Regions from separate parts of the Paenibacillus sp. GCM10027628 genome, predicted to be linked through region 1. Evidence: riboswitches for the same ligand, from Rfam matches in the RefSeq annotation. Region 1 holds a riboswitch; each other region holds the start of a gene.
What was found. A riboswitch is a leader RNA that binds a small molecule or an ion and turns the genes downstream of it on or off. The one in region 1 is predicted to bind cobalamin.
Positions count from the first base shown of each region.

Region 2: linked by a shared signal. The riboswitch ahead of nrdI (class Ib ribonucleoside-diphosphate reductase assembly flavoprotein NrdI) and the one ahead of cobJ (precorrin-3B C(17)-methyltransferase) in region 1 are both predicted to bind cobalamin.
Region 3: linked by a shared signal. The riboswitch ahead of ACFQZT_RS18630 (HoxN/HupN/NixA family nickel/cobalt transporter) and the one ahead of cobJ (precorrin-3B C(17)-methyltransferase) in region 1 are both predicted to bind cobalamin.

Region 1 covers NZ_JBHTHA010000011.1:208,164-211,441, forward strand. The annotation lists gene cobJ (precorrin-3B C(17)-methyltransferase) at 1-1,390, opposite strand, end outside; cobalamin riboswitch at 1,535-1,734, opposite strand; gene ACFQZT_RS12635 (hypothetical protein) at 1,778-2,008, opposite strand; gene ACFQZT_RS12640 (guanylate kinase) at 2,186-2,764, shown strand; gene ACFQZT_RS12645 (hypothetical protein) at 2,818-3,249, opposite strand.
Region 2 covers NZ_JBHTHA010000001.1:265,423-268,700, forward strand. The annotation lists gene nrdE (class 1b ribonucleoside-diphosphate reductase subunit alpha) at 1-1,055, opposite strand, end outside; gene nrdI (class Ib ribonucleoside-diphosphate reductase assembly flavoprotein NrdI) at 1,042-1,401, opposite strand; cobalamin riboswitch at 1,594-1,802, opposite strand; gene serC (3-phosphoserine/phosphohydroxythreonine transaminase) at 2,925-3,278, opposite strand, start outside.
Region 3 covers NZ_JBHTHA010000026.1:17,498-20,775, forward strand. The annotation lists gene ACFQZT_RS18620 (heavy metal translocating P-type ATPase) at 1-888, opposite strand, end outside; gene ACFQZT_RS18625 (YkvA family protein) at 1,085-1,468, shown strand; cobalamin riboswitch at 1,524-1,712, shown strand; gene ACFQZT_RS18630 (HoxN/HupN/NixA family nickel/cobalt transporter) at 1,864-2,643, shown strand; gene ACFQZT_RS18635 (hypothetical protein) at 2,681-3,278, opposite strand, start outside.

The DNA.
Region 1 (3,278 bases):
CGCAGCCGTTAAAGCCAATTTTCAGCTCTTTGGGTACTGTCATATTGCCGATTCTTTGATGAATCGCTTCCGCATAAGGGATGGACTCTCCCTTTTCCAGGTTGCAAAAATCGCAAGCTTTAATCTGGGCCACATCGCCGATTGGGGATAATAATAGACCTTGCCTCTTTAACTCAGCTGTCATTCGTTCAGGTTGATCCGTTTTCACTCGAACAATAAGCTGATGATGCGGCGTATATTCAATGTCCCCACGATCTCCTATGATTTCACCTAGGGCAACTAATTGAAGAGCTGTCAGTTTTTTGTTCGCGATTCCGGGGCTTACCGCAAACTCAAAAATAGATTCAGTCGCCGTAAAAGGACGACCGAACACAGGCGCTGTTTGATGGCTCCCTTTGCTCACCAACTGCAAGGCTTCCATGGCCAACTGCAAGGAATTAGCAGGAGATGGTTGACCGGCTGCCGAAACCGACTCGGTATCACTCATTCCCGTCTCTTCTTCCCACTCTTCCCAGTCCTCATCAATAGCCAATGAATTTCCACTCGTTTGCAAAGTCTCCATCTGCTCCAAAGCCCATGGCTCTGCTTCCGCTTGCAATCTCTGATGTGGTTTTAGCGGCTGAGTATCTGCAGCAAGCGTATATTTCCGTTGATACCCTCGAGGTGTAATCATTAAACCGTCATAAAGCTTAGTGGCCGAATTTCCTATAATAATCGTCGTCAGCATACCAATGTCATGATTCAGCATGTCCGCAAGTGTTGTAACAACGACATGCTGTCGGTCGCGATATGCGCTTTTTACGATCCCGACTGGCGTTTGCGGCGAGCGATACTGCAGCAGGATACGCTGTGTCTCAACAATTTGCCTCGTCCTTCTTCCGCTTCGCGGATTATACAGCGCAATCACAAAATCCGCCATTGCCGCCGCCTCTACCCGCTTTGCAATGAGTTCCCATGGCGTCAGATGATCGCTTAGGCTGATCGTACATGAATCATGCATAATGGGCGCACCAAGAAGAGATCCGGCAGAATGCACGGCTGAAATTCCCGGAATGACTTCTACTTCTACGCCATCCTTTTGCGTCCATCCTTGTTCCATCAATACCTCATAGACCAGCCCGGCCATTCCGTACACGCCTGCATCCCCACTGGAGATTACAGCGACTTTCTTCCCTTGATTCGCTTGCCGCACAGCTTCTTGGGCACGGCTTACTTCTTCTGTCATACCTGTCCGCACAATTTGTTGATCGCTTAGCAATCCGGCTATAAGATCCACATACGTGTTGTATCCGATGATAATTTCACTTTCTTGTATCGCCTCACGAGCGCGCTTCGAGATATGTTCAAAACTCCCAGGACCAAAGCCAATAATAAGCAATTTACCCAACAAAAACCACTCACCCTTTCCACTTCATTTCAGAGCAACAAAAAAAGCGTTCCTAACATGGGTCATGTTAGAAACGCTTGGTGGTACATCATGTCGAAGCACACTGGAGTATCCGCTCTCTAACACTCCCTAATTCCTCGTAGGGCAAATGTGTTGTTGAACTAGGCAGGTCTCCTGACTTGGATGTTCTTCTCGCGCCTTCCCGGGTTTAGCCCAGTGGCTTCATGCAAGAAGATGCCGTAATAACGGCAATCTTTACAGTGGCGGGTCCGTGCCGGTTTTTCACCGGTCTTCCCTTTTAACTCTATGCAGCATTGACATAGAGCACCTAATTCCATACTTATGCAATTAACCTCATCCTATCATCTATCGAAAATCTTGTCCACGCTATTATTCGTAGATAGCTCGGTAGAGCCCTTCGATTAAGCTGGAGAAATTGCTTTGATCATAGGTGATTTCGGCAAAACTGACATGGATGACTTTGTTTGTCGTCTTTACAACAAAAAAGCTGTCTTCCGTGCGTTCAGGATCAATATACGTATAACATTCAACCTGCGTGCTTCCAGTCTTTTGTCGCAGTAATTCCGTTGCTTCCGTACTTAAATTTGCATATTTGGGCATCGTCTTTTCCTTTCTATCCAGTCATGACCTATCGCTATTATAACGTATTTGCGGCTGCTCATTCACCTGTATGCGAATCTCAGAACAAGCAGAAACCCATCCTTTAATTTCCTGAATATTCGTACTATAATAGTAGTGAGATAACGCTTTCAATTTAATCATGGAGGAGGATTTCGTATGAGCAGACAGGCAGCTGATGGATTGATCTTCGTGTTTACAGGCACAAGCGGTTCAGGGCGCAAAACCATTGCACGGCAAATAGCAGGCGAGCTTGGTTTTTCATCTGTTGTTTCGTATACAACCAGAACTCCACGACCCAAAGAAATGGAAGGAAGAGATTACAACTTTATCTCTCGTAAAGCATTTATTGACGCGGATATCGCAGGGGAATTTTTCCAAACGGCCGAAATTGACGGCAACTTTTACGGGACAAAAAAGGCGGACATCGAAGCTGCACTGCGGGAGAAAGGTCTCATTTATGTGATCGTGAATCGGTATGCCGCGAACAAGTTTAAGTATGAATTTGGCGATCGCGCTATCCGTCTCTTCATCTACGCCAACAAACAGACCATCATGGAGCGGCTTCTCGCGCGCAGTACACCAATGGATGTCATCGATCATTATATGAATCATTACATCGAAGAAGTTTCTTACCGGAAACAATGCGAACATGTTTTTGAAAATATGGACCTCCAAGATACGATCAACAAGGTCAAAACCGCCATGCTTTCCCACATTCCAACCACAACAAGTTAGTTTTCTTTGCATATAGGAAGAGACTCGGGGCAATATCCGAGTCTCTTTTTTGTTTATGATTTTTTGGTTGAAGCACCTTTCTTTTTCATGGCCAAATATCCGCCTAGCAAAGAAATAGGTATGATCACAATAAAACCGATGAGTTCATACCAAAGCGGGATATCGTGACTGGTCAGCATAGAATCAAACCCAATCGCAGCCGCAATGACCCCGATGATGGAAGCATTGAAAACTTCTGCCCGCTTCGCTACCTTAGCTGCCACATAGCCACCAAGGAACGTCCAAAATAAGCCGACCACCAGAAGCACCATTAATAAACCAACGTTCGAATAAATCTGGCTCAAATCCTTCTCATTCACTGGATTAGCAGCAAAATAAGCGCTGCCGATTAATGCCGTCGATACGAACGTTCCCAAATTATCAATGGATACGCCTAGCAGCACACCCAGGAAATGAAATCTGCGTTCACTCTTTTGTTCTGTCATTTTGTTATCTTTACCTCTCCTGATCGCTT
Region 2 (3,278 bases), on a different contig from region 1:
ATATATGGATAGCCGGATTCCAGCTGAGTTGTCGCAATTTTGACCAGCATGTCGCGCGCGCTCATGACGACCTTTTTCTTCACACGCGGATTAGCCAGCAGTTCTTCATACATTTCATCTAAATCCATGTCGTCCATGTGCTTGCCGTAAGCTTGATACACCGTATATGGCGCAAAAACATGCAGCGGTTTGTTCTCTTCCGCCAACTTATAGAATTTATTAGGTACGATGAGACCGATCGACAGTGTCTTCAGGCGAGACTTCTCGTCGGCGTTGATCTTTTTGCTGTCCAGGAACTCCATAACGTCCCAGCCGAAAATGTTGTAGTACGCTGCTCCAGAGCCTTTACGCTGGCCCATTTGGTCCGCATAGGAGAAAGCATCCTCCATCAGCTTGAGCACCGGCATAATCCCTTTAGCCGCATGTTCGACGCCTTTGATCGTTTCTCCGCGACCGCGAAGCTTAGATAAATTGACCGCTACCCCGCCACCGATTTTGGAGAGCTGCATGCAAGTCGCAAGCACATAGTTGATCGAGTTAAGTGAATCGTCCATCTCCAGCAGGAAACAGGAAACCATTTCGCCTCGGCGGCTTTTGCCTGCGTTCAAGAACGTCGGCGTCGCCGGCTGAAGGCGTTGTTCCATCATAGATATAGCTAATGCACGTGCAGTATGTACATCACCGCGTCCCAAATACAACGCAACGATTGCAACCCGATCCGGGTAATGTTCCAGATACACCGACTTATCGTCGCTGCGCAGCGCATAGTCCGTATAAAATTTGGATGCCGCCATGTAAGAAGCAAATTCGAACGAAGACTCGTGCGCAACTCGATAGATCTCTTCAACTTCCGACTCTGTGTAGTTCTTATATACGTCCTCATAGTAGTTATGATCGATCATATAACGAACTTTGGAAGAGGTATCGGGAAAAGTGAGACTATTGCGATGAACTTCCTCCATAAATACTTGAACGGCTTCCTTATCTTTCTCCAGTTGGAAAAAACCGTCCGCTCCGCGTTGCATTAATAGGTTATTAAGCTCAATGTGCCGCAATTGCATTTACCCCCTGTACAAAGCGTTCTACGTCATTTTTGGTTCCGGATAGTTCGAATTTCGTTAACACTGGTACATCATATAAAGCTGAAATGGTATCCGCGCTCTTGGCGAAACCGTCTCCCCAGTTGCGATTGCCGCTGGCTGCTACACCGATCAAATTGGGGTGATTTTCTTCTAAGAAGGAAGCAACCTTCGGTGGAATTTGACCAAAACCGGTTGTATATGTCACAAGCACAAAAGGCTCGTCCATCTTCATCGCTTCCTCGATTTGAACCGCCGGCATTTGCAGTTTGGCGATAAATCTGCGAACATTTCCCGTCTTTGAATCGTAAGCAATCAGCATAGGGACTCGTCTCCTTTTACAACTCTATCTAAACGTTCATTCGTTGTGAAACTCTTATGTAAACATCTGTGACATACGCAAATAAAAATGACGCACTCGGACGGATAAGGGCCGAATACGCCACAGAAAGACATGCGAAAATAAACGCTTGTCGCGCAAGTGGGAATCAGACACCTTCCTATCTGCCGTAGGGGTGTGTCACAAGAAAAGGCAGGTCTCCTGGCTCGGATTTTTAGCTATATGCTCGCCTTCGCCGTCTATCATTTCGACAAAACCAGCGATTATTCGAACAAAAGCTTTTCCTTACAGTGGCGGGACCGCGCCGGCTTTGCACCGTACTTTCCCTATTAGGTCACCACGTTCCTTTGAAACGTGACAACACCTTTTCATAACGATATGTAGTTGATAGATTCAAATTTATATCAAGATATAGTGTTTGTCAATGAGGAAAAAGGTCTATTCCCACACCAAAAATACCAAAACCCAGCAAGGTCGCGGGCTGAAAGCACTTCACAAATTCGAAATTTTTTTTGGCTGAAAATTCGCTTTTGTCGAATGTTGCAAATGTACAGAACGGCAATAAGACATCGAGCAAAATCATGCTTGAAGTGCTGATTTTACACTTATACAAGCAAGAAAACAACCCAATTCTGATTCCAATTGCATCCAATTGTCCAAGTAAAAGTTCATGTCAGATTTTGCTTCATGGCAAAGTGTAAAGCACATGGTCTTCATGGGTGGTTTAAGGAAATCTTGAATAAAGATCAGGGATTGAGACCTGGGGAGAAAAACTGAGGGATTGCAGAACAGAGAGTAGGTGCAGTGCTGTGCTGTGGCTGAGTGCAGTGCGGAGGCTGGGACTAGAATAGACACTGAGAGCAGTTGATAGAGAACAGAAAGTGAGCAGCACACTGAGAGCAGTTGATAGAGTGCAGTAGTTAGTTTGCAGTATACAGAGAACAGTAGATAGAGGGCAGTAAATAGAGGGCAGTAAATAGAGGGCAGTAGTTAGGGGGCAGTAGTTAGGGGGCAGCTGTTAGGGGGCAGCTGTTAGGGGGCAGCTGTTAGGGGGCAGCTGTTAGGGGGCAGCAGTTAAGGGGCAGCAGTTAAGGGGCAGCAGTTAGGGGCAGCTGTTAGGGGGCAGCTGTTAGGGGGCAGCTGTTAGGGGGCAGCTGTTAGGGGGCAGCGAGTATATAGAGAACAAGGGTCGTTATTAGAGCACTGGTTTGACGCTATAATTTTGAAAGCGCAATAAAATAGGGCTCCAACGAACAAAAGTCTGTAATTAGAGCACCTTGTTCGTAATTTATGGTAAGTTGTTCTCTAATCGATCCAAAGCTGGAAATCCTCATACTTTTAGCGTCATTAGAGTCTTTATTTACGAACGAGGGTCGTTATTGAAGAAGTCAGTGTTCAGGGATTCATAAATGTTCGGTTCATATTGAGTTACCTAATTGATAATAAAAGCTATCCACGACCACCAGGTGGAGTCATGAATAGCTTAGGTTAAGAAGTTGATCCGATTATCCGTTGCGTTTTTGGAAATCGATCATGAAATCAGCAAGTGCTTTACAAGAAGCGTAAGGAACTGCGTTGTAGGTGGAAGCTCTCAAGCCGCCAACACTGCGGTGCCCTTTCAAACCAACGAAGCCGTTTTGCTCAGTTTCCTTGATAAATTTCTTCTCCAGCTCTTCATCAGCCAGACGGAATGTGATGTTCATGGTCGAACGGCTGCCTTTATCGACAGGGCCACGGTAGAAGCCACCGCTTTGGTCGATCGCGTTATAGATCAGGCTAGTTTTCTCGCGGTTATTTTTCTCCACAGCGGTAAGTCCGCCTTGCTCTTGAATCCATTTCAGCACCAGGTTCACCATATA
Region 3 (3,278 bases), on a different contig from region 1:
GAGGCGCTCATACTGCCGTTTGTCTGCAGGGGCGGATTCGCCGGTAACGAATGACTCGTCCACAGCCGACCTGCCTTCGAGCACTTGTCCATCCAGCGGTACGGTCTCGCCGGGGAGAATGAGCAAATGGTCTCCGACGTTGACCTGCCTGACTGGAATCTCCGATTTGATTCCGCCTTGAATCAGCGTCACTTGCTCCGGTCTCAGTTGTTCCAACTGCCGGATGGACCGCAGCGTTCGCTTCTTCGCCGAAGCTTCCAGCCATTTTCCAAGCAATACGACGGTGATAATCATCGCGCTTGTCTCAAAATAGACTGCATGCGGATTCGCTTGGCCTTCTCTTAGCATGTGTATGGTCATGTAATGACTGTACAAATAAGCACATGTCGTGCTTAGTGCGACCAGCACATCCATTGTTGCGCTTTTGTTTTTCAACGCTTTATAAGCATTGAAGTAAAAGGGCGCTCCGATAACAAACTGCACAGGAGTAGCCAGAACCCACTGAAACCATGGCTGCAGGAACAGCTCAGGTATCCAAATGCCTGAAGTGAATGTATAATGGCGAACCATCGCCCAAAGCAGCGGTATTGTTAGAATTGAGGCAATCGTCAGCCGAACTCCGACACCGGCTATCTCTTGCCCACGCTTATCGCCTTCTTCCAGCTTCTTGGCCTTGTAGCCGAGCTGTTCAATCCGCTCGATAATTCGGCCGTCCGTGACCCGTTCCGGTTCGATCGTTAATGCGGCCCGCCCCATCGTCAAATTGACCGCAATCTCACGAACGCCGTCGAGTTTGCCGACCACTTTTTCAATTCTGGCCGAGCACGCTGCACAGGTCATTCCTTCGATCTCAAGCCTGACTTGCTGAAGCTCCGTTTCTTCCTTCAATTCGTCCCAACCTCCCCTCCCATAATGCTCGCTTACTTGCAACTATATGGGGGACGGGACAAGAAAATGCTTGTTTTAATCTAAACGGTCACAGCTATTTCAAAGAGTAGTTGATAATTACAACGGAGCAATTATACTTTATGGAGATATTGTTCATTTAAGTGGATAAATAAACTAACTTAATGGGGTATAAGGAATGGTTACTGCACTTAAACAACAAGCAAGAAAATTAAAGTCAAATTTAATTGTTTTATATCTTTCTTACAAGGACCCGCGTGTTCCCTGGTTTGCCAAAGTGTTTACAATATGTGTAGTTGCATACGCCTTTAGCCCCATTGATTTAATACCGGACTTCATTCCTATTCTCGGTTATCTGGATGACCTCATCATCGTTCCTTTAGGCATATACCTTGCTTTAAAATTAATTCCACCACTTGTTCTTGAAGAATGTAGAGTAAAAGCCGAGGAAAGAATGAAGGAGAAAAAGCCGGTTAACTGGATCACCGGTTCAATTTTTATTGTAATATGGGTCCTGGTTGCACTATGGATCGCACTGTATTTTTATAAAAGATTCATATAGATATAGACTGCAGGCAGGATTTATGATTGAAATGGAGAATTCCTTTTAGAACAACTTCATAAGATAACAATCAGGTGTCTTTGTGAAAACAAAGAGTAACAGGGAATTGGGTGAAAATCCCAAGCGGTCCCGCCGCTGTAACCGAGGAGTTACCTTCTAAATTTGCCACTCAAACTAATTTGGGGAAGGCTGAAGGGAATGTTGATTCGGGAGCCAGAAGACCTACCTAATTGTTACACCCAGTTTACCTTCGGAGAAAAGGAGTGGTGTGCAATGAAAACGATGGTGTTTTTTATAAATCGTTTTATTCAATCGTGCGCATAGCCCTGCCTCATGTTGAGAGGTAGGGCTTTTTTGACTTGAGTATCATTTTATTTCGAGGAGGACCAATTTTAATGACAATCGCTTCACTTATATTACTTGTATTTGTTCTTGGGTTACGCCACGGATTGGACGCTGACCATTTGGCTTGTATTGACGGTTTAACCAGATTCAATTGGCGAAAAGGCAGCCCTACTGCCCGGTGGGTCGGGACCCTGTTTTCATTCGGACACGGTTTAGTTGTGGCAGGCGTCGCGATAACACTTGGAATGTTCGTTGAAAACTTCAGCTTCCCTGAGTATTTCGATACCCTTGTTACATGGGTCTCGGTGGCTTCATTATTCTTAATTGGCACTTTAAATGTCATTAATCTGATTCGAACAAAATCTAATGACAGCGATTTTGAAGTTGCGGGGATCAAGGGTAAATTTATTCCACGTGCCGCCAGAGAAACGACGAATCCCTTTGTAATCATTCTTATCGGCGGAGCGTTCGCATTAGCTGCCGATACAGTCAGTCAAACCTCAGTTTGGGCGATAGCCGCAGGCAATTCCGGGAGTTACATGCCGATTATTTTAGGTATTACTTTCATGGCCGGGATGATGCTCACAGATACCATTGATTCCTTTGTCGCTTATCGCATGCTTAGTCAATCGAGCCGTATCGGACAATCCGCTTCGAGAGTAATGGGTTGGATCATTGTTTTTCTTGCTTATGGCGTTTCGATCTATGAGGCCTTTTTGTTCTTCTTCCCTTGGGCAGAGTTGGATTTTGAGATCGTAGGCGTAATCATATTCGCATTTATGTTAGGTTGCTATTATTTAATTAAAACGAGAAACAAAGTTGGACTCTGAACTTTAGTGAATCCACCCCTTTTGGGGTGGGTTCACATCAAGGAACTTTTACAACAAAAGGTACGATAAAGGTCTTGTCGTTTTCTTTAAACTGTCCCCAGATCTTATATACACCACTTTTGGGGAAACTGGTCATAAATTTCGCTTCCGGCCCTTTATCGGTTTCATTGATTGGATGCACATGCAAGTATTCATTCGTATCTTCACTAATAATGACAACATGCCCTATAGCACCCAGGTATGGCTGTAAATCTGTAATGGGCTGTTTAGATTTAGTATCAACGAAATGAAAGTTCAAATTAACATCCTTTCCCGCCATTAAATGATCGTAGGAAAGCGTAACTTCCTTATCCCCAACGGTTTTCATCAAATCTTTATCCGGTTTAATAGAATCCGCTAAAGCCTCATTACCTTCTACGGATACCCAATTCGATTGGGTGGTTGCGACGCTTCCAGACGGAACATAATCCGCAAATAGTTTGTATTCTCCACCCGAAGGAAACTTAGTAGAAATTTCAAATATCCCATTCCCCTTGTATTCAGGGTGTATATGTTCAAAATAAGACAGCTTCTTATTCACAATAATTAGGTGCATTTGTTTCTCATGATTAATATCAAACTTATTAATAGGATGC